3 regions of the Streptomyces sp. NPDC018026 genome follow, and region 1 is predicted to be linked to each of the others. Evidence: riboswitches for the same ligand, from Rfam matches in the RefSeq annotation. Region 1 holds a riboswitch; each other region holds the start of a gene.
What was found. Region 1 has a riboswitch for thiamine pyrophosphate ahead of thiC (phosphomethylpyrimidine synthase ThiC). Riboswitches for the same ligand answer to the same signal wherever they lie in the genome.
Positions count from the first base shown of each region.

Region 2: linked by a shared signal. The riboswitch ahead of ACH4D3_RS31895 (thiamine ABC transporter substrate binding subunit) and the one ahead of thiC (phosphomethylpyrimidine synthase ThiC) in region 1 are both predicted to bind thiamine pyrophosphate.
Region 3: linked by a shared signal. The riboswitch ahead of thiO (glycine oxidase ThiO) and the one ahead of thiC (phosphomethylpyrimidine synthase ThiC) in region 1 are both predicted to bind thiamine pyrophosphate.

Region 1 covers NZ_JBIRFY010000009.1:186,876-197,240, reverse strand. Annotated here, with positions in the region: gene ACH4D3_RS26985 (YibE/F family protein) at 2-1,561, opposite strand; TPP riboswitch at 1,633-1,822, shown strand; gene thiC (phosphomethylpyrimidine synthase ThiC) at 1,815-3,644, shown strand; gene ACH4D3_RS26975 (hypothetical protein) at 3,708-4,781, opposite strand; partial or broken gene ACH4D3_RS26970 (thiamine biosynthesis protein ThiC) at 4,903-5,034, shown strand; gene ACH4D3_RS26965 (VWA domain-containing protein) at 5,114-6,517, shown strand; gene ACH4D3_RS26960 (hypothetical protein) at 6,542-7,414, opposite strand; gene sppA (Ser/Thr/Tyr protein phosphatase SppA) at 7,596-8,702, opposite strand; gene ACH4D3_RS26950 (LacI family DNA-binding transcriptional regulator) at 9,090-10,202, opposite strand.
Region 2 covers NZ_JBIRFY010000013.1:108,368-118,732, forward strand. Annotated here, with positions in the region: gene rpsB (30S ribosomal protein S2) at 1-744, shown strand, start outside; gene tsf (translation elongation factor Ts) at 839-1,675, shown strand; gene pyrH (UMP kinase) at 1,882-2,640, shown strand; gene frr (ribosome recycling factor) at 2,819-3,376, shown strand; gene ACH4D3_RS31885 (phosphatidate cytidylyltransferase) at 3,376-4,524, shown strand; gene rlmN (23S rRNA (adenine(2503)-C(2))-methyltransferase RlmN) at 4,682-5,812, shown strand; TPP riboswitch at 5,881-5,986, shown strand; gene ACH4D3_RS31895 (thiamine ABC transporter substrate binding subunit) at 6,066-7,160, shown strand; gene ACH4D3_RS31900 (ABC transporter permease) at 7,136-8,821, shown strand; gene ACH4D3_RS31905 (ABC transporter ATP-binding protein) at 8,824-9,852, shown strand; gene ACH4D3_RS31910 (maleylpyruvate isomerase family mycothiol-dependent enzyme) at 9,896-10,365, shown strand, end outside.
Region 3 covers NZ_JBIRFY010000015.1:60,914-71,278, forward strand. Annotated here, with positions in the region: gene ACH4D3_RS33725 (AAA family ATPase) at 1-199, opposite strand, end outside; gene ACH4D3_RS33730 (hypothetical protein) at 196-2,124, opposite strand; gene pknB (Stk1 family PASTA domain-containing Ser/Thr kinase) at 2,320-4,230, opposite strand; gene ACH4D3_RS33740 (thiazole synthase) at 4,427-5,224, opposite strand; gene thiS (sulfur carrier protein ThiS) at 5,227-5,427, opposite strand; gene thiO (glycine oxidase ThiO) at 5,433-6,674, opposite strand; TPP riboswitch at 6,672-6,783, opposite strand; gene ACH4D3_RS33755 (NAD(P)/FAD-dependent oxidoreductase) at 6,910-8,223, shown strand; gene ACH4D3_RS33760 (Rv2175c family DNA-binding protein) at 8,265-8,630, shown strand; gene thiE (thiamine phosphate synthase) at 8,769-9,440, shown strand; gene metF (methylenetetrahydrofolate reductase [NAD(P)H]) at 9,579-10,365, shown strand, end outside.

The DNA.
Region 1 (10,365 bases):
GTCAGCGCTTGCGGCGACGGCCCCGCCCGCCACGGGCCGGGGTACTGGCCCCGCCACCCGCCGTCGCCGCCTGGGCCGGTCGTTCGGCCGGCCGGTCCGCCGACACGACCAGGGCGGCGAGGGCCGTGGTGACCGGCACGGAGGCCACCAGCCCGATCGAGCCGACCAGCGTCCGCACGATCTCCTCCGCCACCAGCTCGCTGTTGGCGACCGTCCCCACACCGCTCTGCGCGATCGAGAACAGCAGCAGCAGGGGCAGCGCAGCGCCCGCGTAGGCGAGGACGAGCGTGTTCACCACCGAGGCGATGTGGTCGCGGCCGATGCGGATGCCCGCGCGGTACAGACCGCGCCAGCCCATCGTCGGGTTGGCCTCGTGCAGTTCCCACACCGCCGAGGTCTGGGTGACCGTCACGTCGTCCAGGACACCGAGCGAACCGATGATGACCCCGGCGAGCAGCAGGCCGCTCATGTCGATGGACGGGTACAGGCCGTGAATGAGGCCGGTGTTGTCGTCCGTGTTGCCGGTGAGCGCGGCCCAGCCGATGAAGAGCGACCCGAGTACGCCGATCAGCAGTAGCGAGATCAGAGTGCCGAGCACCGCCACGGATGTGCGGGCCGACAGCCCGTGGCACAGGTACAACGCGATCAGCATGATGGCGCTGGACCCGATCACCGCCACGACCAGGGGGTTGGAGCCCTGCAGGATGGCGGGCAGGATGAAGAAGTTCAGCAGCAGGAAGCTGATGGCCAGCGAGACCAACGCCATGAGCCCGCGCAGCCGTCCGACGACCACGACGGCGAGGGCGAAGATGCCGGCGAGCAGGGCCAGGGGGAGCCGGCGGTTGATGTCGGTCACCGAGTACTGCAGGTCCTTCGGCGCGGAGGGCTCGTAGGCGACCACCACCTTCTGGCCCTCGTGCAACTGCCGTGACTGGTCCGGCTGCACGATCTCGTCGAACGTGCGGCCCTTGTCGTCGCCGGTGTCGACGCGGATGGTCGCCCGCTTGCAGTCGCCGTTCGCCTGCTGCACCGCGGAGGAACCCTCGGCGGTGGATGTGTCGCCGGTCGGGACACCGCCCGAGGCGTTGACGGACTGGCAGCTCAGTTCGACCACCTTGGTGACGGTGGCCTGCTGCGTCTGCCGGTCGAAGCCGACGCCGGTGCGCTCGTGCGCCGGTGCGCCGCCCGGCCACAGCACCGCGAGCCCGACCAGGACGGCCGCGGTGAAGGGGATGAGGATCGCGGCGATGACCTTCCGCAGATGCCGGGAGACGGGAGCCGCCGGTCCGTGCCCGTGCGAGTGCCCGTGCCCGCCGCCTACACCGTGCCCGCCGCCCTCACCGTGCCCACCGCCCGTGCCGTGTCCGCCGCCCGCACCGTGCCCACCGCTCGCACCGTGCCCATGGTCCGCATCGTGTCCGTAACCCGTCTCATGTCTGCCGGCGTTCGCGGCGGCGGCGACGCCGGGGACGTGGCCGACTGTCCGGCCGTCGCCCTCTTCGGCGTTCGGTCCGCGGCGGGGCCGGCGCGGTGGAAAGGAGGGGGGCTGCGGTGTGGTCACCGCCCGATCATCGCAAGAACGAGGGGGGCCCTCTGTTCACCGCGCCCGAATGGGCGCTAGCGTGGAGGCACCTTTGTACACGCGGGAGCTCGGAGCACCGGGCTGAGAGGGCGCTGACCTCCGTCCCAGCGATGTTTCACGGGAAACGTCACCGAAATCGAGTGACGTATCCCACGAAGCGTCGACGGACGGAAGCCGCTGCGTCGACCGCCGAACCTGTTACCGGGTAATGCCGGCGTAGGGAGTAGGTCTCATGACCATCAAGGACGCACGCACGCCTGCCTCCACGCAGAACACCGCCCAGGCGGACACCGCAGGCACCGCGGACAACGCGGAGGCCGGGAAGTCCATCGGCTGGCACAAGGCGTACGTCGAGGGCTCGCGCCCCGATCTGCGGGTGCCGGTCCGTCAGGTGCACCTCACCAACGGGCAGTCGGTCACGCTGTACGACACCTCGGGCCCGTACACCGATCCACACGTCGACACCGATGTCCGCAGGGGCCTTGCGCCGCTGCGGGAGAACTGGATCATCGCCCGCGGCGACACCGAGGAGTACGCGGGCCGCCCCGTCCGGCCCGAGGACGACGGAATCAAGCACACCTCGCCCCGCGGCGGCCTGCGCAACCTCGACGCCGTCTTCCCCGGCCGCCCGCGCCAGCCGCGCCGGGGCCGGGACGGCAACGCGGTCACGCAGCTCGCGTACGCGCGACAGGGGGAGATCACCCCGGAGATGGAGTACGTGGCCGTCCGGGAGAACGTCTCCCCGGAGGTGGTCCGCGAAGAGATCGCCGCAGGACGTGCCGTGCTGCCCGCCAACGTCAACCACCCCGAGATCGAGCCGATGATCATCGGCAAGCGGTTCCTGGTGAAGGTCAACGCCAACATCGGCAACTCGGCGGTGACGTCCTCCATCGAGGAGGAGGTGGACAAGATGACCTGGGCGACCCGGTGGGGTGCCGACACGGTCATGGACCTCTCCACCGGCCGCAACATCCACACCACCCGCGAATGGGTGCTGCGCAACTCCCCCGTCCCCATCGGAACCGTGCCGCTCTACCAGGCCCTGGAGAAGGTCGACGGCCGCGCCGAGGAGCTGACCTGGGAGATCTACAAGGACACCGTCATCGAACAGGCCGAGCAGGGCGTGGACTACATGACGGTCCACGCGGGCGTGCGCCTGCCGTACGTACCCCTCACCGCGAACCGCAAGACGGGCATCGTCTCGCGCGGCGGATCGATCATGGCGGCGTGGTGCCTGGCGCACCACAAGGAGTCGTTCCTCTACGAGAACTTCGAGGAACTCTGCGAGATCCTCGCCGCCTACGACGTCACCTACTCCCTCGGCGACGGCCTGCGTCCGGGGTCGATCGCGGACGCCAACGACGAGGCGCAGTTCGCCGAGCTGCGCACGCTCGGGGAACTCAACCGGATCGCCAAGCGTTGCAACGTACAGACCATGATCGAGGGCCCGGGACATGTCCCGATGCACAAGATCAAGGAGAACATCGATCTTCAGCAGGAGATCTGCGATGAAGCTCCGTTCTATACCCTCGGCCCGCTGACGACGGACGTCGCGCCGGCGTACGACCACATCACCTCCGGCATCGGTGCCGCGATGATCGCCTGGTGGGGCACGGCCATGCTCTGCTACGTCACGCCCAAGGAACACCTGGGCCTGCCCAACCGTGACGACGTCAAGACCGGCGTCATCACCTACAAGATCGCCGCCCATGCCGCCGACCTCGCCAAGGGTCACCCAGGTGCACAGGAGTGGGACGACGCGCTGTCGGACGCCCGGTTCGAATTCCGGTGGGAGGACCAGTTCAACCTGGCCCTAGACCCCGACACGGCACGGGAGTTCCACGACGAGACACTGCCGGCCGAGCCCGCCAAGACGGCCCACTTCTGCTCCATGTGCGGGCCCAAGTTCTGCTCGATGAAGATTAGTCAAAGCATCACAGAGCAGTTCGGCGGCACGGCGGCTGCGGGGGCGACGGCTGAGGAGGTCGCTGCGGGGATGCTCCAGAAGTCGAAAGAGTTCGCGGAGAGCGGGAACCGGGTGTACCTGCCGATGGCAGACTGACAGCGGCTGCAGATGCGTCGTGCCGGAGTGCGGAACGGCATTCCGGCGCAACGCCTGGACCTGCTACCGAGCGGAGACGGCCCAGCGGGTCAGTTGTCCGGAAGCCTCGTCGTGGGTGAGCCAGGTTCCGTCACCAAGTGGGCGGGCCGGTCCTTCTATGGGGCACGGGTAGCCGACCTGCCCCACTACCTCCAAGGTGGCCGAGTCAAGCAGCCAGTGACGGCCCTCACCGTGCTCCTCGTCGGCCTCAGTGGTCGAGGCCAGGACTGAGGTTGAGTCGATGTGCCCGCAGTAGTAGTCCCAGTACGCGGGGTCTTCGTTCTCGTAGTCCTCGTCTCCGTCTTCGGGCTGGAGCGGGGGGACGGCGGAATCGTCGACGGTCGCCATTGCGGCTCCCGAAGGAAATGCGTGGACGGAGAGGTCCCCGCAGTTGTGGTCCAAGGTCAGGAACTTGGTGCCCGATGGGTGGATGTCGACGAGGATGCGGTCGTCGTCGTTCATGTGCCAGCTGTGCAGGTTGCCTTGCTCCCACCGCGCCCAGTAGAGCATCGATCCGTCCTGCCCCAAGCCGATGCTCAGTCCCACGTGCTTCCCGTCCGGGTGGGCAATGTGTACAGAGCCGGCTGCCGCGCTGTCCAGAGGAGTCCGGCCCACAACCCTGCCGGTGATGGCATCGAGTACCAACCACTCCTCGTACTCGGAGCCACGAACGTGCCCCCAGACGAGAGTCCCGTCATCCGAGACCCGGACCGATCCGGATTCCAGACCGCCACAGATGTGGTCGGCGATGGTGTGATCGTGCTCCCGATTTCCCCAGCACTCGTGGCCGTACTCCCAGCGGACACTCCCGTCCGGCTCCACGGCACAGATCGCGTGCTGCCCACTGAATATCGCGAAGCTCAGATCAGGACTCACTGAGTTCACGCCGCGCCGCCAACCCGACCAGGGCGAGCGAAAGCTGACCTGCGGCTCCGCAACTCCGTTGAAGAGGCCCTCCAGGTCGTGGACCGCCAAGACACCCTCGTTGCGTATGAGTGCGAGCCTGTGGACGCCCCGTTCCTCCAAGGCAGTACCAGTGATCAGCAACCCTCCGTGCTGGAAGTTGACAGAGGCCACGGGCCGGGCGAAGACGCGCACAGTGCATTCCTTGTGTCTCGATACCTAGAAGTCCAGGAACACTAGAGGGCCTGCGATGGACGGCTGGCAGCACCCCAGCGCCGGACCTTCGCAAGATGCTGACTCCGGCTCGATGTAGTTCTCCATGAAGATCTCCCAGGACATTCGCCGGGAGCACGGGGGGAGCAAGGGCGAGATCGAGGAGGGCATGGCGCGCAAGTCGAAGGAGTTCGCGGCGGCGGGCAACCGGGTGTATCTGCCGATCGCGGACTGAGCGCACCGGCGCGGGAGGGGGACAGGCCGCCCGGTCGGCCCTCTCCCCGCCGGGGTGTCCCGCTCGGCAGACTGGGCGCATGACAGCCACCTCCCTGAGCAAGGGTGCCAACGTCGCCGTCGACTCCCCCGCGGTGCGGGCCGAACTCGTGTGGTCCCCCGGACCGGGCGTCCCCGAGGTCGACGCCTCCGCCCTGCTGCTCACCTCGGCCGGGCGGGTGCGGGACGACGGTGACTTCGTCTTCTACAACCAACCCCGCCACACGTCCGGCGCGGTGGGACACCTGGGCAAGCGGGTCGGCCCCGGCGCCAACGCGGGTCTCACGACCGATGCCGTCGAGGTGGATCTGCGTGCGGTCGAGGCGGCGGTCGAACGCATCGTTCTGTGCGCCTCGGCGGACGGCGGCACCTTCGGCCGGGTTCCGGGGCTGTCGCTGCGGTTGCTGGACGCCGCGACCGGCACCGGACTGGCCCGGTTCGACATCACGGCCGGCACGGAGACCGCGCTGGTCGGCGGCGAGTTGTACCGGCGCGGAGGGACGTGGAAGTTCCGTGCGGTGGGACAGGGGTACGCCTCCGGGCTGGCGGGACTGGCGACGGACTTCGGCATCACCGTGGACGACGACACTCCCCCCACGGCGCCCGCCACCCCGGCCACCGCCCCGCCCACGGCTCCCCCGGCCACCGCCACCGCCCCGTCGGCGCCGGCCGCCACCGGTCCCCGGCTCACCAAGGGCGAGGAGCGCCTCCCCGTGGACATGCGCAAGCGGCTGTCCCTGCGCAAGGAGCAGGTCGCGGTCAGCCTGAGCAAGCACGGGGCGTCCGGGATCACCGCGCGCGTCGTCCTCGTACTGGACGCCTCCGGGTCCATGTCCTTCCTCTACTCCAAGGGCGTCGTCGCCGACGTCGTGGAGCGGATGGCCGCCGTCGCCGCGCAGTTGGACGACGACGGGGAGATGCAGGCCTGGACCTTCGCCTCCAACCCGGCGCGTCTGCCCGACCTGCGCCTGGGCGACCTGCCCGAGTGGCTGCGGCTGCACGTGCGGGTGGGGGAGATCAGCCTGTTCCGGCGGGGCAGGAAGAAGGGCCTGCACCCCGAGCAGGTCGACATGCGGACGGTCGGCATCCAGAACGAGGAGCAGAAGGTGATCGCCGACGTCCGCGCCTTCGTCCGGGCCGACCCGGTACCGGTCCCGACCCTGGTGCTGTTCTTCTCCGACGGCGGTGTCTACCGAAACGCCGAGATCGAGCGGGAGCTGCGGGAAGCCGTGGAGGAACCCGTCTTCTGGCAGTTCGTCGGGCTCGGGCGCTCCAACTACGGGGTGCTGGAGCGGTTCGACACCCTGGCGGGCCGTCGCGTCGACAACGTCGGCTTCTTCGCCGTCGACGACATCGGCACCGTACCGGACCCGGAGCTGTACGACCGTCTGCTGTCCGAGTTCCCGTCCTGGATCACTGCCGCCGGCCGGGCGGGCATCCTCTGAACCGCTGCCCGCCCGTGCCGGTGGCTATTCGGACCGGTGTTCCGGGCCACCGAAGTCCGGGCTGCTGTAGTCCGGGCTCGAGTAGCTCGGACGCGGGCCCGCGTCGGGACCGCCGTCGGGGCTGGTGAACCCGGGACGGCCGTAGCCCAGGTGCGGCATACGGCTGCTGCCCGGGGCCGCCGGTTCCGTGCGGCGCAGTGCCGCCGTGCCCGGGTCGCCGAGCGCGTCCCGGAGGAAGGGCAGTATGCCGCGCTCCAGCAGGGCCTCCTGCCAGGCGTCCCTGGCCCGGGCCACCTCCTCGTCGCGTGCGCTGTAGAAGCCGGACTCGGCCGAGGGGCGGTTGCGCAGCGCGGTGAGCAGCAGCCCCACCGCGGCGACGAGGATCGCCACCGCGGTCACGGCACCGAACACCCATCCCGTGGTGAGCATGGTCTGCGCGAAGGTCTGCCCCGGGTCGAGCATCTTCAGGAGATAGCCGACCAGCAGGAATATCGCCGCGGCGGTGCCGGCCAGGACCGGCGCCAGGACGGCGACCACGGCGACGGCCCCCGCGCCGGTCGCCTCGGCCATCTCGCCCATGGTGGCGGCGAGTCCCCCCGCGCTCGTGCCCTGCTCCTGGGAGCCGGACTCGCGCGTGGCGGGCGACGGGCCCGAGGACGCCGGGTGGCGCAGTTCCTCGCGGACCTTGACGTAGTGCTGGTACTCGGTGGTGGCCGCCGCCGTGATGAGGGCGGTGGCGTTGAGTGCCATGGTGCGCAGTTGTTCGGAGTTGAGCCGCTGACCGACAGCGGTCAGCTCCGGGCGGTTTGGTGCGGAGCGCAGCGCCTCGTCGAGGATCCGCTCGTACTCCTGGCGGTCCTCGCTCGGCAGGTGCTGCGGAACGCTGTTCATGTGCATCCCCCGATGCTCCGTAGGGCTTGGGGCTCGCATGCCAACGAGCCGTCGGGCAGAAACGGAGGGGAGCCTGCTACGGATAAGCCGATGGTAGAGCGGTGACGGTGGAGGGTGACAGGGGGTTTCCAGAAATTGGGTGCCGGTCTGTACGGTCGGCACCCCGTAAAAGCCGCCCGGTGGACGGTCAGACGCTCAAGGGAAGTTGCTGGACCAGCAGCTTTCCGGCCATGGTCACGCCGCCGTCCATCGCGATGGCCAGGCCGTCCGCGTAGACGTGCGGTCCCTCGACCACGGTGCGGGTGTCGTCCTCGCCGTCCTCGGAGCCGACTTCGCCCAGCAGGTAGGGGATGGGGCTGTGGCCGTGAACGATCCGGGTGCCGCCGTACGTATCAAGCAGTGAGCGCACGGCGTCGGCGCCGCCCTCGTCGCGGAAGGAGAAGCGCTTGGTGAACTTGCGGAACAGGTCCCACACCTCCTCCGCGTCGTTGCGCGTGAGTGTCTCGCGGACGGTGTCGTTGACCTCTTCGATGGAGCGGCCGTAGTCGAGGTAGGTCGTGGCGTCCGAGTGGACCAGGAGGTGGTCGTCGACCTCCTCCATGGCGTCGAGGCGGGCCATCCACTGCAGGTGGTGGTCCTGCAGGCGGTCCATGTCGGTCTTCTGGCCGCCGTTCAGCAGCCACGCGGCCTGGAAGGTGGCGGTGCCCGCGCCGGAGTTGACGGGCGTGTCGCCGAACCGCTTGGCGCCGAGCAGCAGCAGTTCGTGGTTGCCCATCAGCGCCTTGCAGTAGCCGCCGGCCGCTGCGGCCTCGGCGGACAGCCGCATCACCAGGTCGATGACGCCGATGCCGTCCGGGCCGCGGTCGGTGAAGTCGCCGAGGAACCACAGCCGGGAGGTGCCCGCGCACCACTGGCCGGCCTCGTCGACGAGGCCCTTCTCCCGCAGCGCGGTCAGCAGCTCGTCGAGGTAGCCGTGCACGTCGCCGACGACGAACAGGGGCCCCTGTCCGGTCGCGGGCGGCTGCACCGCCGCCGGTGCGGGGTCGACCGTGACCTGGACCGTGTCACCCCGACGGATGACGGGCAGATCGCGCTGCGTGGGCGTGTAGCCCTCGGGCAGGGCCTCCTCGGGCCCCTCCTCGGAGGGCGGCTCGGGCTCGCTCGCGTGCGCGCCGGGGGCAGCGTACGGAGCGGTCTCGTGGACGTACGCGGGTACCCGGAAGTCGCGCACCGTCGCCGTCCGCTCCACCTCGGGTCCCTGACCGGCCCCCTGAGTCATCGACCCCTCCACCATCGCGCCGCATCTGCACCGCTTCGGACTGCCTGGTCGCAGCGGCCCGCGGTGTGTGGGCCCATCATAGGAATGCGGATCGCGCTGTGTGATGACCCAGGGGTGGTGAATCGGTCCAGGACTCCGGTTCACTGCGGCTTTCGCCCCGATTGGGCCCGGCTTCGCCCGTCGGTGACCGTGGCCCGGCCGTGGGTCTGCCGTGTTCCGGACGGGCCGGGTGTGGCCCTCGCCGCCCTGTTTCGCCGTCGTTCCGCGTTGTCGCGGTCCGCCGTTCTCCGCCGTTCTCCGCCGTTCTCCGCTGTTCTTCCACGCACCCCGCACCGGCCGGGTCGCGCGTCCGGCCGCGACCCGGTCCCGCGTCCGGCGCCCCCGGAGGACGCCGGACGCGCCCTACTCGCCCTCCGGCGACCGCGGCGGACTGACCGTCGTACGCGGCGGGCGCCGCTGCGACGAGGTGCGCACGATCAGTTCGGTCGGTATCACCTGCTCGACCGGCTCGTCGGAGTGCAGGCCCTCGATCGCGTCGATGAGGACCTGGATCACGGCGGTGCCGATGCGGCGGGGCTTCAACGACAGGGTGGTGATGGGAGGCTCGGTGCTGGCGTACACCGTGGACTCGCTGCAGCAGACCAGCAGCAGGTCCTCGGGGACGCGCAGACCGTAGCGGCGGGCGGCGGCGAGCAGATCGGTGCCGTTCGGGTCGAACAGCCCGTAGACGGCGTCGGGGCGGTCGGGGCGGGCGAGCAGCCGGTCGGCCGCGACCGCGCCGGCGCACGGGTCGTGCGCCGGGTAGGCCTCGTAGACCGGGTCCTGGCCGACGCGCTCGCACCAGCGCAGGTAGGCGGTGGTCGACAGATGGGTGTACGTGTCGGTCGTGGTGCCGGTGAGCAGGCCGATCCTGCGCGCGCCGGCGTCGGCGAGGTGGTCGAGGATGCCGAGCACGGCCGCCTCGTGGTCGTTGTCGACCCAGGCGGTGACCGGCAGTGAGCCGGCCGGGCGGCCGTCGGAGACGACGGGCAGTCCCTGGCGGACCAGTTCGCTGACGACCGGGTCGTGGTCGGAGGGGTCGATGACGACCGTGCCGTCGAGCGCGACGTTGGACCACACGTCGTGACGGGACGTCGCCGGGAGGATGACGAGGGCGTAGCCGCGGGCGAGCGCGGCGGACGTGGCGGCGCGCGCCATCTCGGCGAAGTACGCGAATTCGGTGAAGGTGAAAGGTTCATCCCCGTACGTCGTCACGGTCAGGCCGATGAGTCCGGACTTGCCGGTGCGGAGCGTGCGGGCGGCGGCCGAGGGCCGGTAGCCCAGTCGGTCGGCGACCTCGCGTACATGGCGCCGGGTGGCATCCGGGAGTCGGCCCTTGCCGTTGAGGGCGTCGGAGACGGTAGTGATGGATACTCCGGCGGCGGCGGCCACGTCCCTGATACCCGCCCGGCCCGGCCGGCTGCCTCGACGTGAGGTTTCCGCGCGGCTCACCTGGTGCTTCCCTGCTGCTGTCATGGCGAGCCGATAGTAGGGCTCATGGGGTGGGGTAGTGCGGACGCATATGCACGCGTTGACAGTCACGTTTCTGCAAGATCATTAAAGCTTAACGGCCTTGGAAAGCAAGCCAGTTGGGCTTACGCACCCCATTACCTGGCGTGTCGACCAGTGAGTGCCTGCG
Region 2 (10,365 bases), on a different contig from region 1:
GTCGCCCACGGCGGCACGGTCATGTTCGTCGGCACGAAGAAGCAGGCGCAGGAGGCCATCGCCGAGCAGGCCACCCGCGTCGGCATGCCCTACGTCAACCAGCGCTGGCTGGGCGGCATGCTCACCAACTTCTCGACCGTCTACAAGCGCCTGCAGCGCCTGAAGGAGCTCGAGCAGATCGACTTCGAGGACGTGGCCGCCTCCGGCCTCACCAAGAAGGAGCTGCTGGTCCTCTCCCGCGAGAAGGCCAAGCTGGAGAAGACCCTCGGCGGTATCCGCGAGATGTCCAAGGTGCCCAGCGCCGTCTGGATCGTGGACACCAAGAAGGAGCACATCGCGGTCGGCGAGGCCCGGAAGCTCAACATCCCGGTCGTCGCCATCCTCGACACCAACTGCGACCCCGACGAGGTCGACTACAAGATCCCGGGCAACGACGACGCGATCCGCTCCGTCACCCTGCTCACCCGCGTGATCGCCGACGCCGTCGCCGAGGGCCTCATCGCCCGCTCCGGCGCCGCCGGTGGTGCCAAGGGCGACAAGGCCGCCGGTGAGCCGCTCGCCGCGTGGGAGCGCGACCTGCTCGAGGGCGAGAAGGCCGACAAGGCCGAGAAGACGGACGACGCCGAGGCCGCCGAGAAGCCCGCCGAGGCTCCGGCTGCCGAGGCCGCCCCCGCCGAGGCCCCCGCCGCCGAGGCGCCCGCCGAGACCCCGGCCGCCCCGGCCGCGGACGCCGAGCAGGCCTGACCCCTCACCACCTTCGGGTGCCGGACGGCGGGGGCCGCACAGCCCCCGCCGTCCGGCCCGTAGATCTTCAGACTTCGAGAGAGATTCCGGAATCATGGCGAACTACACCGCCGCCGACGTCAAGAAGCTCCGCGAGCTCACCGGCGCCGGCATGATGGACTGCAAGAAGGCGCTGGACGAGGCCGAGGGCAACGTCGAGAAGGCCGTCGAGGCGCTCCGCATCAAGGGCCAGAAGGGCGTCGCCAAGCGCGAGGGCCGCTCTGCCGAGAACGGCGCCGTCGTCTCGATCATCGCCGACGACAACACCTCGGGTGTCCTCGTCGAGCTGAAGTGCGAGACGGACTTCGTCGCCAAGGGCGAGAAGTTCCAGACCGTCGCCAAGACCATCGCCGAGCACGTCGCCAAGGCCGCCCCGGCCGACCTCGAGGCCCTGCTGGCCTCCGAGATCGAGCCCGGCAAGACCGTCCAGGCGTACGTGGACGAGGCCAACGCCAACCTCGGTGAGAAGATCGTCCTGGACCGCTTCGCGCAGTTCTCCGGCGGCTTCGTGACCGCGTACATGCACCGCACGATGCCCGACCTGCCCCCGCAGATCGGTGTCCTCGTCGAGCTGGACAAGCCCAACGCCGAGATCGCCAAGGGCGTCGCCCAGCACATCGCCGCCTTCGCGCCGAAGTACCTCTCCAAGGAGGACGTCCCGGCCGAGGTCGTCGAGTCCGAGCGCCGCGTCGCCGAGGAGACCACCCGCGCCGAGGGCAAGCCCGAGGCCGCCCTGCCGAAGATCGTCGAGGGTCGCCTCAACGGCTTCTTCAAGGACGCCACCCTGCTCGGCCAGCCCTACGCCCTGGACAACAAGAAGTCCGTCCAGAAGGTGCTGGAAGAGGCCGGTGTCAGCCTGAAGCGCTTCTCGCGCATCAAGGTCGGCATCTGAGTCCGTACCGCGACGGACGCGCGACCCCGGTAGGGTCGACGCAAGTCGTCGGCGCCGTACGCGCATGCCGTGGCGCACGCGCGCGTGGCGGCGGACGACAGCAGATCTGACGAGGAGGCCATTGCCGCGTATGGGATGCGAAACACGCCCCCACCGGCAGTGGCCTTCTTCGTGTGTGTGACCCACGTAAAAGAGGCGAGATCTCCATGACCACCAAGGCCGAGAAGAGCGACGACGGCAAAGTGAGCGGCCGCTTCATGCTGAAGCTGTCCGGAGAGGCGTTCTCCGGCGGTGGGGGCCTGGGCGTCGACCCCGACGTGGTGCACGCCATCGCCCGCGAGATCGCGGCCGTCGTCCGCGACGGCGCGCAGATCGCGATCGTCATCGGCGGCGGCAACTTCTTCCGCGGCGCCGAGCTGCAGGTGCGCGGCATGGACCGCGCCCGCTCCGACTACATGGGCATGCTCGGCACCGTGATGAACTGCCTGGCCCTCCAGGACTTCCTGGAGAAGGAGGGCGTCGACTGCCGCGTGCAGACCGCCATCACCATGGGCCAGGTCGCCGAGCCCTACATCCCGCTGCGCGCGGTGCGCCACCTGGAGAAGGGCCGTGTGGTCATCTTCGGCGCCGGTATGGGCATGCCCTACTTCTCCACCGACACCACCGCCGCCCAGCGCGCCCTGGAGATCGACGCCGAGGCGCTGCTCATGGGCAAGAACGGCGTGGACGGGGTCTACGACTCCGACCCGAAGACCAACCCGGACGCCGTGAAGTTCGACGCGCTCGGGTACGGCGAGGTCATCACCCGGGACCTGAAGGTCGCCGACGCCACGGCCGTCACGCTCTGCCGCGACAACAGCCTCCCGATCGTGGTCTTCGAGCTGTTGAAGGAGGGCAATATCGCCCGCGCCGTCAAGGGTGAGAAGATCGGCACGCTTGTGGGTGACCAGGGCAGCCGGGACTGACCGGAGAACACCCCCTGTCCGCGGACGCCACCTGTCCGGGGGACGGACGGGACGGGGCCGGACCGGGGGATGGACAATGTCCCGACGGTCGGGAACCGTGCAGGAAGAACGCGACGCAGCCGGCCGCCGCCCCCAGGGAACCGCAGCCGGGCCTACTCAAGACACGCAGGAGCAAGTGGTGATCGAAGAGACCCTCCTCGAGGCCGAGGAGAAGATGGAGAAGGCCGTCGTGGTCGCCAAGGAGGACTTCGCCGCGATCCGCACCGGCCGTGCGCACCCGGCGATGTTCAACAAGATCGTGGCCGACTACTACGGCGCGCCGACGCCGATCAACCAGCTGGCCTCGTTCTCCGTGCCCGAGCCGCGCATGGCCGTGGTGACCCCCTTCGACAAGACGGCCCTGCGCAACATCGAGCAGGCGATCCGCGACTCCGACCTGGGCGTCAACCCGAGCAACGACGGCAACATCATCCGGGTGGTGTTCCCCGAGCTGACCGAGGAGCGCCGCCGCGAGTACATCAAGGTCGCCAAGAGCAAGGGCGAGGACGCCAAGGTCTCGATCCGCTCCGTGCGCCGCAAGGCCAAGGACGCCATCGACAAGATGGTCAAGGACGGCGAGGTCGGCGAGGACGAGGGCCGCCGTGCGGAGAAGGAGCTCGACGACACCACCGCCAAGTACGTCGCACAGGTGGACGAGCTCCTGAAGCACAAGGAAGCGGAGCTGCTCGAGGTCTGATGAACGACTCTTCCTGGGGAGCGCCGCCACAAGCCGGGTGCTGGGGGCCGTCCGACCAGGGACCCGTCCAGGGCGCCGGCCCGGCGGGTCCCGCGTACGATGCGCACTACGCGCAGCAGACTCGCCCCATGCCCATCGTGCCCGACGTACCCGAACACGGCGGAGACCAGGACGACGACCAGGGGACCGCTCGGCTGAGCGGTCCCCTGTTCCGGGACGAGCCGTTCCACGACCAGAACCCGTCGGCGCAGCCGTACGCGGCGGTGCCGCAGAATCCGGAGCCCATGCCCGACGCCCCGCAGCCGGCGCAGTCCCAGCCGCCGCCGCAGAAGAAGAGCGCGGGGCGTGACCTGGGCGCGGCGATAGGGGTCGGCGTCGGCCTCGGCGTGGTGATCGTCGCGTCGCTGTTCGTCGTCAAGGCGGTCTTCGTCGGTGTGATCGCGGTCGCCGTCGTGGTGGGGCTGTGGGAGCTGACCAAGCGGCTGGAGGAGCGCAAGGGCATCAAGGCGTCCCTCGTACCCCTCGCGATCGGCGGCGCCGCGATGGTCGTCGCCGGTTACGCACGCGGCGCCGAGGGCGCGTGGGTGGCCATGGCCCTCACCGCGCTCGCGGTCCTGGTCTGGCGGATGACGGAGCCGCCGGAGGGTTACCTCAAGGACGTCACGGCAGGCCTCTTCGCCGCGTTCTACGTGCCGTTCCTGGCCACGTTCGTCGCCATGATGCTGGCGGCCGACGACGGCGCCTGGCGCGTCCTGGTCTTCCTGATACTGACGGTCGTCAGCGACACCGGGGCCTACGCCGTCGGCTGGCGCTTCGGCAAGAAGAAGCTCGCCCCGCGCATCAGCCCCGGCAAGACCCGCGAGGGCCTGCTGGGAGCGGTCGCGTTCGCGATGGTGGCGGGTGCGCTGTGCATGCAGTTCCTGATCGACGACGGCACCTGGTGGCAGGGCCTGCTGCTCGGCCTCGTGGTCGCCGTCAGCGCCACCCTGGGCGACCTCGGCGAGTCCATGATCAAGCGAGACCTCGGCATCAAGGACATGGGCACCCTCCTGCCGGGCCACGGCGGCATCATGGACCGGCTGGACTCCCTCCTCCCGACGGCGCCGGTGGTGTGGCTGCTGCTGGTGATCTTCGTCGGGGTGGGTTGACAGTCATCCGGTAGCATGGAAAGGGCCTGCGGCGTCTGCCGCGGGCCCTTCCGTGTGTCCCCGCCGACGCGGGGGTGTCCCAGTGAGGTCTCCTGGCTTCGGCACGGCCCTGCCGTTGTCCCCGCAGAAAGCGGGGGGTTGCCACAGGCCCGCCGTCATGAGGAGTTGTCCGACCGTGGCCCGTCCAGCCCCCGGTGAGCTCACCTTTGCCGCACCCCGCGGAGCGAAGCGGCCGCCGCGGCACCTTGCCGATCTCACGCCTGCCGAGCGCAAGGAGGCTGTCGCCGCGATCGGTGAGAAGCCGTTCCGCGCGAAGCAGCTCTCGCAGCACTACTTCGCGCGGTACGCGCACGACCCCGAGCAGTGGACCGACATCCCCGCCGGTTCGCGCGAGGGGCTGCGGGAAGCGCTGCTGCCCGAGCTGATGACGGTCGTGCGGCATCTGTCGACCGACCAGGGGACCACGCGCAAGACGCTGTGGAAGCTGTTCGACGGGACGCTCGTCGAGTCGGTGCTCATGCGCTACCCGGACCGGGTGACCATGTGCATCAGCTCCCAGGCGGGCTGCGGGATGAACTGCCCGTTCTGCGCCACCGGCCAGGCCGGCCTGGACCGCAACCTGTCGACCGCCGAGATCGTGCACCAGATCGTGGACGGCATGCGGGCGCTCAGGGACGGCGAGGTCCCGGGAGGCCCCGCCCGGCTCAGCAACATCGTGTTCATGGGCATGGGCGAGCCCCTCGCCAACTACAACCGCGTCGTCGGCTCCATCCGCCGGCTCACCGACCCCGAGCCCGACGGGCTGGGACTCTCCCAGCGCGGCATCACCGTCTCCACGGTCGGTCTCGTCCCGGCGATCCACCGCTTCACCGGCGAGGGCTTCAAGTGCCGCCTCGCCATCTCGCTGCACGCCCCCGACGACGAGCTGCGCGACACCCTCGTCCCCGTCAACACGCGGTGGAAGGTGCGCGAGGTGCTGGACGCCGGGTTCGAGTACGCGGCGAAGTCCGGGCGCCGGCTGTCCATCGAGTACGCCCTGATCCGCGACATCAACGACCAGGCCTGGCGCGGCGACCGGCTCGGGCGGCTGCTCAAGGGCAGGCCCGTGCACGTCAACCTGATCCCGCTCAACCCGACGCCCGGCTCCAAGTGGACCGCGTCCCGGCCCGAGGACGAGAAGGCGTTCGTGGAGGCCATCGCGGCGCACGGTGTGCCGGTGACGATCCGGGACACCCGTGGGCAGGAGATCGACGGGGCGTGTGGTCAGCTCGCCGCGAGCGAGCGGTAACCTGACCGGCGGAAGTATCAGTAGTACATCCAGCACGCCCAGTACATCGTCATAGTCGTCACATCTTCATATTCCGACAGGGGAGCGCCACAGCGCTGAGAGTGCGGCACCGGCCGCAGACCCTCCGAACCTGGCCCAGGTCATTCTGGGTAGGGAGATCGGTCACCACTCGAGCTGTTGCGCCCTGCCCGGGACCCTCGCCAGGGGTCCCGGGCGGGGCCGCGTCTTCTCCTGGTCACCCAGGAGGAATTCAGTGAGCATCACCAAGAAGGTCAGTGTCCTGGCCGTCGGGCTCGGCATGGTCGGCACGCTGGCCGCCTGCGGATCGTCGTCCGACGACGGCGGCGACGGCAGCGGCTCCGGCGGCTCCAAGACCGTGACTCTGGTCAGCCACGACTCGTGGGCCGCGTCCAAGGACGTCATCGCCGCCTTCGAGAAGGAATCCGGCTACAAGGTCAAGGTCCTGGAGGACGGCGACGCGGGCCAGGCCGTCAACAAGGCCGTCCTCACCAAGGACAACCCGCAGGGCGACGTCTTCTTCGGCGTCGACAACACCCTGCTCTCCCGCGCCCTCGACAACGGCCTGTTCCAGCCGTACGAGGCCAAGGGGGCCGACCTCGTCCGGCCCGAGTACCGGGCCGACCAGGACAAGCACCGGGTCACGCCCGTCGACACCGGCGACATCTGCGTCAACTACGACAAGGCGTACTTCGACCGGCACGGGCTGACCCCGCCCAAGTCCTTCGACGACCTGGTCGAGCCCGAGTACAAGGACCTGCTCGTCACCGAGAACGCGGGCAGCTCCTCGCCCGGCCTCGGCTTCCTTCTCGGCACCGCCGCCCAGTACGGAGACGACGGCTGGGAGGGCTACTGGAAGAAGCTCAAGGCGAACGGCGTCAAGGTCGTGGACAGCTGGGAGCAGGCGTACAACGAGGAGTTCTCCGGTTCGGCCGGCGGCAAGAAGGCCAAGGGCGACCGTCCGCTCGTCGTGTCCTACGCCTCCTCCCCGCCCGTCGAGGTCGTCTACGCCGACCCGCAGCCGGACACCGCCCCCACGGGCGTCGCCGACGGCACCTGCTTCCGGCAGGTCGAGTACGCGGGTCTGCTCAGCAACGCGAAGAACCCCGAGGGCGGCAAGGCCCTCCTCGACTTCCTGCTGAGCAAGTCCTTCCAGGAGGACATGCCGCTGAACATGTTCGTCTACCCGGTGCGGGAGGGCGCGCGGGTCCCCGAGGTGTTCTCGAAGTTCGGGCCGCAGGCGAAGGACCCGCAGACCCTCGACCCGGCGAAGATCGCCGACAACCGCGACCAGTGGGTCAAGTCGTGGACCTCGCTCGTACTGAAGTGAGCCGGGAGGGCAGGAAGGCGGCGCGGACCGCCCGCGGGAGCGCGGCCCGGCTCGGCCTGATGGCCGTGCCCGTCGCGTTCTTCGCGGTGTTCTTCGCCTACCCCGTCGCCGCCATCGTGGCCCGCGGACTGAAGGTCGACGGGGTCTGGCAGCTCGGGCGGATCGGGGACGTGCTCGCACAGTCGGACGTGCGGCACGTGCTGTGGTTCACCACCTGGCAGGCCCTGGCGTCCACCGGGCTCACGCTGCTCGTCGCGCTGCCCGGCGCGTACGTCTTCGCCCGCTTCGACTTCCCCGGCAAGCAGGTCCTGCGGGCCGTGGTGACCGTGCCGTTCGTGCTGCCGACGGTCGTCGTCGGTACGGCGTTCCTGGCGCTGGTCGGGCGCGGCGGGCTGCTCGACGAGCTGTGGGGCCTGCGCCTGGACACCACGGTGTGGGCGATCCTGCTCGCGCACGTCTTCTTCAACTACGCCGTCGTCGTCCGCACCGTCGGCGGACTGTGGGCGCAGCTCGACCCGCGGCAGGAGGAGGCCGCGCGGATGCTCGGGGCCTCCCGGCTGCGGGCCTGGCGGCAGGTCACACTGCCCGCGCTGGCACCCGCCGTGGCCGCCGCCGCGCTGATGGTCTTCCTGTTCACCTTCACCTCCTTCGGAGTCGTCCAGATCCTCGGCGGGCCCACCTTCTCCACCCTGGAGGTGGAGATCTACCGCCAGACCTCGCAGGTCTTCGACCTGTCCACGGCCGCCGTCCTGACGCTGATCCAGTTCGCGGCGGTCGTCGCCGTCCTCGCCGTGCACGCCTGGACGGTGCGGCGGCGGGAGACGGCGCTGCGGCTCGTGGACGCGGCCACGACCGCGCGCCGGCCGCGCGGAGCCGGGCAGTGGGCGCTGCTCGCCGGCGTCCTGGGCGTCATCGCCGTCCTGCTGGTGCTGCCGCTGGCGGTACTGGTCCAGCGGTCGCTGGGGGCGTCCGGCTTCGGCTACTACCGGGCGCTGACCCGCGAGGACGGCGGCGCCTTCCTCGTCCCGCCGATCGAGGCGATCGGCAACTCCCTCCAGTACGCCGTCGCCGCCACCGCCATCGCCGTGGTGATCGGCGCGCTGGCCGCGACCGCGCTCACCCGGCGCGACGCGGGCCGTTTCGTGCGCGGGTTCGACGCGCTGCTGATGCTGCCGCTCGGGGTGTCGGCCGTGACGGTCGGCTTCGGGTTCCTGATCGCGCTGGACGAACCGCCGCTGGACCTCAGGTCCTCCTGGATCCTGGTGCCGCTCGCGCAGGCGCTGGTGGGCGTCCCGTTCGTCGTACGGACCATGCTGCCGGTGCTGCGGGCGGTGGACGGACAGCTGCGGGAGGCGGCCGCGGTGCTGGGCGCGTCGCCGTGGCGGGTGTGGCGCGAGGTGGACCTGCCGATGGTGCGGCGGGCGCTGCTGGTGGCGGCCGGGTTCGCCTTCGCGGTGTCGCTGGGGGAGTTCGGCGCGACCGTGTTCATCGCACGGCCCGACAACCCGACGCTGCCGGTCGCCGTGGCGCGCCTGCTGGGCCGGCCCGGGGACATGAACTACGGCCAGGCGATGGCCCTTTCGACGATTCTGATGCTGGTGTGCGCGGTGGCCCTGGTGGTGCTGGAGCGGCTGCGGACCGACCGGAGCGGGGAGTTCTAGACATGCCGCCCAGCCTGTTGAGCCTGGAAGGCGCGACCGTCCGCTTCGGCGGGCGGGCCGTGCTCGACGACGTCGGCCTGGGGGTCGCCGAGCACGAGGTGGTGTGCGTGCTCGGGCCCAGCGGCAGCGGCAAGTCGACGCTGCTGCGGGCGGTCGCCGGGCTCCAGCCGCTGGATGCCGGGCGGGTGACGCTGGACGGGCGGGACCAGTCCGGGGTGCCCGCGCACAAGCGCGAGCTCGGGCTGATGTTCCAGGACCACCAGCTGTTCCCGCAGCGCGACGTGGCCGGGAACATCGCCTTCGGGCCGCGGATGCGCGGCGCGTCCCGGGCCGATCAGCGGGTCCGGGTGGAGGAGTTGCTGGAACTGGTCGGGCTGCCGGGCGCCGCCCGCCGGTCCGTCGCCGCGCTCTCCGGCGGGGAGCAGCAGCGGGTGGCACTGGCCCGCGCGCTCGCGCCCCGGCCCCGGCTGCTGATGCTGGACGAGCCGCTCGGCCAGCTGGACCGCTCGCTGCGGGAGCGCCTCGTGGTCGAACTGCGGGAGCTGTTCGGGCGGTTGGGCACCACCGTGCTGGCCGTGACGCACGACCAGGGCGAGGCGTTCGCGCTCGCCGACCGGGTCGTGGTGATGCGGGACGGGCGGATCGCCCAGTCGGGAACGCCCCTGGAGGTGTGGCAGCGGCCGGCGGACGCGTTCGTGGCCCGTTTCCTCGGCTTCGAGAACGTGGCCGAGGCGTCTGTCGCGGGACAGGCCGCGGACACCCCGTGGGGCAAGGTGCCGGTCCCCGAGGACGCCCCGCAGGGCGCGCGTACGGTGCTCGTGCGGCCGGCCGGCGTCCGTGTCGTCCCCGTCGACGAGGGCCTGCGCTGCACGGTCACGGCCCGCACCTTCCGCGGTACGCACGTCGCCGTGCACCTGAAGCCCGAGGACGCGCCCCGCCTGGAGGCGGCCTGCGCGCTGCGGGCGGCGCCGGAGGTCGGGGACGCGGTGGGGGTGGAGTTCGACGCGGCGGAAGTCGTCGTGCTTGGCTGATCATGTGGTCACCGGTGATCGTTCGTGCTCGTAGGGTGATCGCATGACACTCCTCGCACACGACCGGTACTGCGACGAAATCGTTCACCAGGTGGGCAGGCTCGGGGCCGTGGTCACCTCCGGTGCGGACCTGACCGCCACCGTGCCGACCTGCCCGGACTGGACCCTGGAGGACCTGGTGCGGCACGTGGGCCGGGCCCTGCGCTGGACCGGGCTGATCGTCGGCACCCGCGCCGAGCAGGACGTCCCGGTGGACCGCGCGCCGGGATCCGAGGGACCCGCGGTCCGCGGGGACGCGGCGGCGCTGGACGCGTGGCTGGCGGAGTCCGGCGAGGTGGTCGTCGGCGCGCTGCGGGAGGCCGGTCCGGACGCGCGGGCGTGGTCGTGGGCCGGTGTCGACACGGCGGGGTTCTGGGCGCGCCGGATGGCCCACGAACTCGTCGTCCACGGCGCGGACGCGGCCCTCGCGGCGGGCCTGCCCCACCAGGCGGTCGCACCCGAGGTGGCGGCCGA
Region 3 (10,365 bases), on a different contig from region 1:
GGCCGTGGTCGACCTGGAAGACCCGCCCGCGCCGGGTGTCGGCGGGCTGCGGTGGCACCGGCTCGTCCTGCGGCGGCATGCCCTGTTGCAGCGGGCGCCAGCTCGGCGGATCGGGCAGCCGTTCGATGCCGTTGTGCGGGACACCGTCACCGCGGTAGATCCACCACGCCGGCGGCTGCGGGGCTGCGGGCTCGGTCACGACGAGGCACCTCCGGGAGCGGGAGCTGGTGGGGTCAGGGGCGTGTGCGGCGGCAGCCGGTCGAACGGGTCCCACAGGAAGCCCAGGCGCAGACCGCCCCCGACCCGCGGCCGGGCCGCACCGGGCCGGGACGACCACTCCCCGCGGCGGGCCCGCAGCACCTCCCCGGGCAGCGTGCGCGCCCCGGCGGCCCGCAACCGGTCCGGCAGGTCGGCGGCGACGGACGGCCCGTCCTGCTCGTCGTGCGCCCAGACCAGGGCCGGTACCCCCGCGTCCAGGGCCGCGTCGAACTCGGCGTCGCGGGCGCGTCGGCTGGGCACCCGCGGCGGAAACCCGAGGACCAGGGCCAGCGGCCCGTCGTCCGCGTACAGCGCGGAGAACAGCGCCTCGTGGGACGGACCGTCCTGGTTCCGGGCGGGGACCACCGCGACCACGCCCTCTCCGGAGAGTGCGGACAATGCCTTCATCCTGTCCCACTTCCGGGACCAGTTATGCCCCCAGTCGACCCATTCCGACGCGTTCTGGCGCTCAAGGCTGCGCACGGCGACCGGGTGCACCACCCCCAAACGCACCTCCGCGCCGCTCGGGGTCGTGATCGGCAGGCCGTCGACCGGCCGGCCCAGCAGCTCGCGGGGCAGGACGAACTCCACGAACAGGTCGGGGGAGTCGATGGCCTTCTCCCGGCGCATCCGGATGATCTCGTCCACCACGAGCCGCTCGATCCGCCCCAGCCGCATGGCCTCGGTGTACTGCCGCACGGCCTCCCGCGGGGCGCCCTCGTGCTGCCGGAAGACGTCGAGCAGATAGTGCCGGCCCGGCGACGCGGGAGTGACCCGGAAGGTGGCGTACGTCCACCGGGTGCCCGCCCCGCCGGGGCGCACCCGGCGCTCCAGCAGCGGACCGGGATCGACCGCCGGGGTGCAGTGCCCCGCCCGCCCGCGCACCCAGCGGGCCAGCTCCTGCCCGCGGGGGCCGGGGACCCGCCGGGACAGCGCGGCGACGAAGGTCAGCAGCGGCGGCACCGGCCGGCCCGCCTGGGAGATGTGCCGCAGATCGTGCACGATGCCGAGGATGTCCTCGGGGGAGCCCTGCCAGGGGCGGCGCACCGGCCCGAGCGCGTCGTCGCGCAGGGCCACCAGGCCGGGCATCGCGAGCCGGCCGTCGAGCAGCAGCCGGTACAGGTCGTCCATGGCCTCGTCGTCGAACGGGCCGTCGTCCGGGTCCGGCGGCCCCGGCGCGGGCAGCGCCGCGACACGGTCGCCGGACAGCGCCAGCGCCGCCCGTAACGGGGGCCAGTCGCGGGCCAGCCGCTCCAGCGGGATCATCCAGGTCACGCCCGCCTCGGGCGACTTGTCGCGCAGTACGGCGAGTCCGGCCACGCGGGACGTCGTGGCGTCCCGGACCCCGCAGCCGCTGTAGCCGCGGGCCACCCTGCGGCCGGTGTCCGGCGCGTCGTTCAGCTGGATCAGCGCCGACTCCGGGCCGCCCCGCCCGGCCATCAGGCAGTCCGCCCACACCCCGTGCGGCTGGCCCTGCGGATAGCCGTACACCTGCATGGGGCGCTTGGCGGCGTAGCCGCCGGTGGAGAGATGGGCGTGGGAGGTGGGGAACCGGCCGTCGGCCTGCCCCAGGTCGCCGTGCAGGGTGAGCACCGAGACGTCCTCGTGGTGGGTGCCGCCGGTGTAGCGGTGCCCGCCGCCCAGGGAGCCGGTCAGCTTCAGGCCGCTGCTGAGGGTCACCGTGACGGTGGCGTGCGGGTCGTCCCCCAGGCGTCCGCCCGTGGCCGACGTCACGACGTGGGCGCAGGTCAGCACGTAGCGGGGCGGGACGATGACCCCGCCGCCGACCGGGTTCCCGGCCGGGCCGAGGATGCTCACCTGCCAGTCGTCGGTGACGGCCGTCCGTACGACCGGTTCCGCCGTCAAGACGTCCTCCCCCCCCGTCCGCCGCCGCAGGCCCCGACCGTCTGCGGAGCCGCCATAGTAGCGGTCCGCGACGGGGGAAGCAGAGGGGGCAACAGCCCTTTGCGCGCGGCCCGTTGACCAGGTCCGCGGCCTGATCGGCCGCTGGTCGCGCGCGGCGGCCGGTCCGGTGTCCCGGGCGCCGGGCCCGCCGCCGGGTCAGCGGATGGTGATGGTGACCGTCGACCCCTCGGGAGCCGTGTCCCCGCCGTCCACGGACTGCTTCTTCACGGTGTCGCCGAACAGCCCGAGCAGACCGCGGTCCTCGTCCACCTCGAAGCCCGCGTCCTCGAGCTTCTGCTTGGCGTCGTCCACGCTGTCCCCGACCACGTCCGGGACCTCGATCATCCGGGGCCCCTTGGAGACCGTGAGCGTCACCGTGTCGCCCTCGGCGGCCCGGCCGCCCGGCTCCGGCGTCTGCCCGGCCACCTGGCCGCTGTCGTACTCCGAGTTCACCCGCTCATCGGCGACCTTCACCTTCAGGCCGGCGCCCTCCAGCTCGGCCCGCGCCTCGTCCAGGTCGTCGCCGGTGACGTCCGGGACGTCGACGGGGCTGCCCTTGCTGACGACCAGGGCGACCGCGGAGCCCGCGCGCACCGTGGTGCCCGACCCGGGCTTGGTGGAGATCACGAAGCCCCTGGCCACCTCGCCGCTGAACGCCCGGGTCACCATGCCCGGCTCCAGCCCCTCGTCCTCCAGCAGCGTGCGGGCCTTGTCCAGCTTGTAGCCCGTCACGTCCGGCAGCTTCACGGTGTCGGGGCCGTCGGAGACCGTGAGCGACACGGAGTCGTTCTTCCGGATGCGGTCGCCCACCCCGGGGTCGGTGCTGATGACCTTGCCGCGCTCCACGGTGTCGCTGTAGGCGTGCCGCACCTTGCCGACGTCGAGACCGGCGTCGTCCAGCCGGTCCTGGGCCTGTGCCTCGGTCTTGGACAGCAGCGGCGGCACCTTGGTGAACTGGCCGGAGTTGATGTACCAGACGCCCGTGCCGATCCCGAGCACCAGCAGGACGGCCACGACGATCGTCAGCGGCCCGCGGCGCAGCCGCAGCCGCCGGGACGGGGCGGGGGACGGCGGGGGAGCCGCGAGCCGGCTGGTGTGGTTGTCCTCGTTGACGGGCAGCGGCCGGGGCATCGTCAGCGCGCGCGGGATCACGCTCGTGCGGTCCTCGGCGCTGTCGTGCTCCCCTGCGAGCGCCTGCGGCGGCACCGCGTCCAGCTGGGCCGCGCTCAGCGACTCACGCGTCTCGCGGGCCCGCGCGAGCAGCGCCACGGCGTCGTGCGGCCGGATCTCCGGGTTGCGCGCGGTCGCCGCGGCCACCAGCTCGTCCAGCTCGTACGCCATCTCCGGCACGGCGGCCGACGGCGGCGGCACGTCCTCGTGGAGGTGCTTGTAGAGCACCGCCGCGGGCGAGTCCCCGTCGTGCGGCTTGGCGCCGGTCAGCATCTCGTACAGCACGACACCGCACGCGTACACGTCGACCCTGGGGTCGGCGGTGCCGTGCTCGATCTGCTCGGGCGCCAGATAGGAGACGGTGCCGAGGACGGCACCGGTGGTGCTGGTGACCGTGTCCACGGCCCGGACCAGGCCGAAGTCGGCGACCTTGACCCGGCCGTCGTCGCCTATCAGCACGTTCTCCGGCTTCATGTCCCGGTGCACGAACCCGGCCCGGTGCGCGGCGCCGAGCGCGGCGAGGACCGGCTCCAGGATGTCCAGCGCGGCCCGCGGCCTGAGCGCCCCGCGCTCGCGCAGCACGTCCCGCAGGGTGCAGCCCGCGATGTACTCCATCGCCAGGTAGACGTACGCCCCCTCGGCCCCCTGGTCGAAGACCTGGACGACATTGGGGTGGTCGAGCCGGGCCACCGACTTGGCCTCGCGGATGAACCGCTCGACGAAGGTGGCGTCGGTCGCGAGCGTCGGGTGCATCACCTTCAGCGCGAGCACGCGGTCCAGGCGGGTGTCCACGGCCCGGTAGACCGTGGCCATCCCGCCGACCGCGATCCGCGCCTCGACGCGGTACCGGCCGTCGAGCACCTGCCCGACGAGAGGGTCCTGAAGGGTCGTGTCCACGCAGGGAGTCTACGAGCCGACACCGACACCCCGCGTCGCCGAACGCAATCGCACCGGGACTGAAGCGCATCTGTGACGCTTCCCACGCACCGTGCGCCGCCGACGGCGGCGCACCCCCACGCGAGTGGTCCACTTCTTGCCCGACTGGAAACGGGTGGTGCGGGGGTGGGAGAAAAGACCCCGGGACGGCGCCGGGTCACTCAAAGGCGGGCCGCTCCGGATCCAGCACCGCCAAGCCCTCCGCAGGAGACGACGCCTCGGCGAAATGCCGCCGCGGAATCCGCCCGGCCCGCCGAGCCAACCGCCCCGCCTCCACCGCGGAGCGCATCGCGGCGGCCATCAGCACCGGCTCCTGCGCCCGCGTCACCGCCGAGGCCAGCATCACACCCGCGCACCCCAGCTCCATCGCCAGCGCCACGTCCGACGCCGTACCGGCCCCGGCGTCCAGGATCACCGGCACGCGCGCGTGCTCCACGATCAGCTGGAAGTTGTGCGGGTTGCGGATCCCGAGCCCGGACCCGATCGGCGAGCCCAGCGGCATGACCGCCGCGCACCCGACGTCCTCCAGCTTCCGCGCGAGCACCGGGTCGTCGTTGGTGTACGGCAGTACGGTGAACCCGTCGTCCACCAGCGTCTCCGCCGCGTCCAGCAGCTCGACCGGGTCCGGCAGCAGGGTGCGCTCGTCGGCGATGACCTCCAGCTTGACCAGGTCCGTGCCGAGCGCCTCGCGCGCGAGACGGGCGGTGAGCACCGCCTCCCCGGCGGTGAAGCAGCCGGCCGTGTTCGGCAGCACCCGGATGCCGAGCCGCTCCAGCACGGACAGCACGGAGCCGTGCACCGAGGCGTTCACCCGCCGCATCGCGACGGTCGTCAGCTCCGTCCCGGAGGCCACCAGCGCGCGCTCCAGCACGTCCAGGCTGGGCGCCCCGCCCGTGCCCATGATCAGGCGGGACGCGTACGTCGTGCCGCCGAGGACGAAGGGATCGTCGGCCATGGTCAGCCTCCTTGGACGGCGGTGAGGATCTCGACGCGGTCGCCGTCGGCCAGGGCGGTGGCCGACCACCGCGCGCGCGGGACGACGGTCTCGTTCAGGGCGGCGGCCACTCCGGACGGGGCCGCGGTGAGCGTGCCCACCAGCGCGTCCAGGGCAGTGCCGGGAGCCACCTCGCGCGGCTCGCCGTTGACGGAGACGGTCACGTGACTCATACGGGCTGCTCCGAGAGGTCCGAGAGGTCCGAGAGGGCCGGGAGTACCGGCAGTGCGGGGGCGGCGTCGAAGCGCCGGGGCGTGAAGGGGCGGGCCTCCTCCGGCAGCTCCCCGGTGGTCAGCGCGTGCGCCATGACGTCGCCGGTGACGGGCGTGAGCAGGACGCCGTTGCGGTAGTGGCCGGTGGCGAGCAGCAGGCCGTCCAGAGCGGTCGGGCCGAGCAGCGGGGCGTTGTCCGGGGAGCCGGGACGCAGACTCGCGCGGGTCTCCGTCAGGGGCAGCTCCGTGATGCCGGGCACCAGCTCGTGCGCGTCGCGCAGCAGTTCGTAGACGCCGCCCGCGGTGACCGTCGTGTCCCAGCCCAGCTCCTCGCTGGTGGCGCCGACGACCAGCTCGCCGCTCTCCCGGGGCACCAGGTAGACGTGGTTGCCGCGCACCACGGCGCGCACGGTCCGGTTCAGCAGCGGCCCCGGCGTCCGCGGCATGGTCAGCCGCAGCACCTGCCCCTTCACCGGCCGCACCGGCGGCAGCACGGCCTCCGGCACGCCCCCGAGCCGCCCGCTCAGGCTGCCCCCGGCCAGCACCACCTGCCCGGCCGTCAGCGCCGTGCCGTCGGCGGTGACGACCCCCGTGGCCCGCTCCCCGCGCCCGACGGTGAGCCGCTCGGCCCACACCCGGTGGAAGACCACACCCTCGTGTTCGCAGGCGGCCACCAGCGCGTGGGCGAGACGGCGCGGGTCGATCTGGTGGTCGCCGTCCACCCGGAGCCCCCCGCGCACGCCCGGCGCGAGCATCGGCTCCAGACGCCGGCACTCACGCCCCGACAGCCACTCGGACTCCAGGCCGGAGCGCTGCTGGAGCGCGTGCAGTTCGCGCAGGTGGGCGCGGTCGTCGGCGTCCAGCGCGACGGCGAGTGTGCCGCAGCGCCGGTAACCGAGGTCGTGGCCGGTCAGCTCGGCCAGCTCGGCCGCGAACTCCGGATAGCGGCGGGCCGAGGCGAGGTTCAGCGCGAGCAGCGTCTCCTCGCCGTAGTGCAGCTCCGTGACGGCGGCCAGCATCCCGGCCGCCACCTGGGCCGCCCCGCCGCCCGGCTCGGGGTCCACGAGCGCGGTGACCAGCCCGCGCCGCGCGGCCCGCCAGGCGGTGACGAGCCCGATGATCCCGCCGCCGACGACCAGCACGTCGGGCGTACGGGACGTACGAGGTGTGTGCGGAGGCGTGTGTGATGGAGACGACATGGGCGTCCAGCCCCTCCCTTCGCCGGCATGACCCGGATCAGGTTCGTACGGTCGGAGGCCGCCAGCCTCCCTCTCAGCCCGGTGCGTCCGGGCTCCCGCGAGTGCCTTGCGTCGGCCACCCTAGCCCGCCGGCCGCCGCCCTTGTAAGGGAGCCTCCCGGGGCCGGGGGCGTCGCCGGCCGGTCCACGGCGTACGGGCACCGACCGGCGAAACGCCAGGTGTCTATGGTGATCGGGTGAGCGAGCAGACGCGGGAACGGGAACGACGGGAACCACAGGACCAACGGGACCGGGGACAGCGGCCGGCGGCGGACGCGGAGCGCCGTGTGGTCGTGGTGGGCGCCGGGATGGCGGGCGTGCAGACCGCGGTCGCCCTGCGGGAACAGGGCTTCACCGGCCCCGTGACCCTGATCGGTGCGGAGCCGCACCAGCCGTACGACCGCCCCCCGCTGTCCAAGGCCGTCCTGCTCGGCACCGCCGAGGGCTCCGCCTTCGACGTCGACTTCGAGGCACTGGGCATCACCCTGCGGCTGGGCCGCGAGGCCCTGGGCGTCCGCCCCGCGGAGCACGTCCTGGACACCTCCGAGGGGCCGGTGCCGTACGACGTCCTCGTCCTGGCGACCGGCGCCGAACCGGTCCGGCTCCCCGGCGCCGAGGGCGTGCCCGGCGTGCACCTGCTGCGCACCCTGGACGACGCGGAACGGCTGCGGCCGGTGCTCGCCCGGCAGCACGACGTCGTGGTCGTCGGCGCGGGCTGGATCGGCGCCGAGTTCGCCACCGCCGCGCGCGAGGCGGGCTGCGCGGTGACCGTGGTGGAGGCCGCCGACCGGCCGCTGGCCGACGCGCTGCCCGCCGAGGTCGCCGCGCCGATGACCGCCTGGTACGCCGACGCCGGCGCCGAACTGCGCACCCGCGCGCGCGTGGAGCGCGTCGAGTCCGGCGGCCCCGGTGAGCCGGGCCGGGTCGTCCTCGCCGACGGCACCCGGCTGCCCGCCGACGCGGTCGTCGTCGGCATCGGCGCCCGCCCGGCCACCGGCTGGCTCGCCGGGTCCGGCATCGCCCTCGGTGCGCACGGCGAGGTCCTGGCCGACGACCGCCTGCGCACCTCCGCGCCGGACGTCCACGCGGTCGGCGACTGCGCCTCCTTCCCCTCCGCGCGCTACGGCGAGCGGCTGCTGGTGCACCACTGGGACAACGCCCTCCAGGGCCCGCGCACGGTCGCCGCCGGCATCGTCGGCGCCCCGGGCGGCGAGGCCCCGGCGGCCTACGACCCGGTGCCCTACTTCTGGTCCGAGCAGTTCGGCCGCTTCGTCCAGTACGCCGGTCACCACACCGCCGCCGACACCACCCTGTGGCGCGGCGACCCCGCGAGCCCGGCATGGACGGTCTGCTGGCTGCGCGAGGGCCGCCTGGTCGCCCTGCTCGCGGTGGGCCGCCCCCGCGACCTGGCACAGGGCAGGCGCCTGATCCAGGCGGGTACGCCGATGGACCCGGACCTGCTGGCCGACCCGGCGAAGCCGCTGAAGGCGGCGACGGCGGCCTCGGCGTAGCCAGGTTTCCGACTGTCAGTGCCAGGTGGCAGGCTGGAGGCGTGACCGAGATTGACGCAAAGACCGATGCTCTCGTGCCCGCCTGGCTCACCGTTCCCGACATCGCCGAGATGCTCGGCGTCGAGGTGACCCGGGTACGCCAGCTGATCAAGGAGGGCCAGCTCATCGCCGTGCGCCGCGGTGAGAACCGCGCGCTGCACATCCCCGCGGCCTTCATCGACGAGGACAAGGTCGTCAAGGGCCTGGTCGGGACCCTGACGCTGCTGCGGGACGACGGCTTCACGGCCGAGGAGATGCTGGAGTGGCTCTTCACGCCCGACCCGAGCCTGCCCGGCACCCCCGCCCAGGCGCTGAGTGAGAATCGCGGTACGGAGGTGAAGCGCCGCGCCCAGGCGCTCGCCGTCTGACCTTCATCACCGATCCGGCACCGCCGATCCGCCACACCGCCCGGCGTGCGGGCCACGCACGCCGGGCGCCGTGCCCGTACGCCACCATCGCGGGGCCCGCCGTGGGCCCACGCCACCGAACGACCGGGGGACACCCGCATGCCCGACACCGCCCCGACCGCGGCCCGCGCCCGGCTCGCCGACGCCCGGCTCTACCTGTGCACGGACGCCCGCCGGAGCCAGGGCGACCTGCCCGAGTTCCTGGACGCCGTACTCGCCGGCGGCGTCGACATCGTGCAGCTGCGGGACAAGGGAATGGAGGCGGCGGAGGAGCTGGAGCACCTGGCGGTCCTCGCCGACGCCTGCGCCCGCCACGGCAAGCTCCTCGCGGTCAACGACCGCGCGGACGTCGCGCACGCGGCCCGCGCCGACGTGCTCCACCTCGGCCAGGGCGACCTGCCGGTGCCCGCCGCCCGCGCGATCCTCGGCGACGACGTACTGATCGGCCGCTCCACGCACGCCGAGTCCGAGGCCACCGCCGCCGCGGCCCAGGAGGGCGTGGACTACTTCTGCACCGGTCCGTGCTGGCCGACCCCCACCAAGCCCGGCCGCCACGCACCCGGCCTCGACCTGGTCCGCCGCACGGCGGCGCTGGGCACCGACCGCCCCTGGTTCGCGATCGGCGGCATCGACCTCGGCAACCTGGACGAGGTGCTGGAGGCGGGCGCCCGGCGCGTGGTCGTCGTCCGCGCGATCACCGCCGCCGAGGACCCGGGCGCGGCGGCGGCCGAGTTCGCCGAGCGGCTGCGGCAGGCCCCGGCACAGGGGTAGCCGCACGCCGTCACCGACGTCGTCGCGGGACGCCGGCACCGGCGGGCAGGTGTCCAAAGGGTGGACAACAACTCGACAATGTGGACAAAAGTCCCGCATCCGGTTGGGTGACCGCCGCACCCTGGCTAACCTGCCCATATGGCCCTCGGAACCGCAAGCACGAGGACTGACCGCGCCCGCACGGTGCGTGACGTCCTCGCCACCGGCAAGACGACGTACTCGTTCGAGTTCTCGGCGCCGAAGACGCCCAAGGGCGAGAAGAACCTGTGGAGCGCCCTGCGCCGGGTCGAGGCCGTGGCCCCGGACTTCGTCTCCGTGACCTACGGCGCCGGCGGCTCCACGCGCGCGGGCACGGTCCGTGAGACCCAGCAGATCGTCGCCGACACCACGCTGACGCCGGTGGCCCACCTCACCGCCGTCGACCACTCCGTCGCCGAACTGCGCAACATCATCGGCCAGTACGCCGACGCCGGGATCCGCAACATGCTGGCCGTGCGCGGCGACCCGCCCGGCGACCCGAACGCCGACTGGATCGCGCACCCCGAGGGCCTGACGTACGCGGCCGAACTGGTCAGGCTCATCAAGGAGTCGGGCGACTTCTGCGTCGGCGTCGCGGCCTTCCCCGAGATGCACCCGCGCTCCGCCGACTGGGACACGGACGTCACGCACTTCGTCGACAAGTGCCGGGCCGGGGCCGACTACGCCATCACCCAGATGTTCTTCCAGCCCGACTCCTACCTCCGGCTGCGCGACCGGGTCGCCGCGGCCGGGTGCGCCACCCCGGTCATCCCCGAGGTCATGCCGGTGACCAGTGTGAAGATGCTGGAGAGGTTGCCGAAGCTCAGCAACGCCTCGTTCCCGGCGGAGCTGAAAGAGCGGATCCTCACAGCCAAGGACGATCCGGCGGCTGTACGCTCGATCGGCA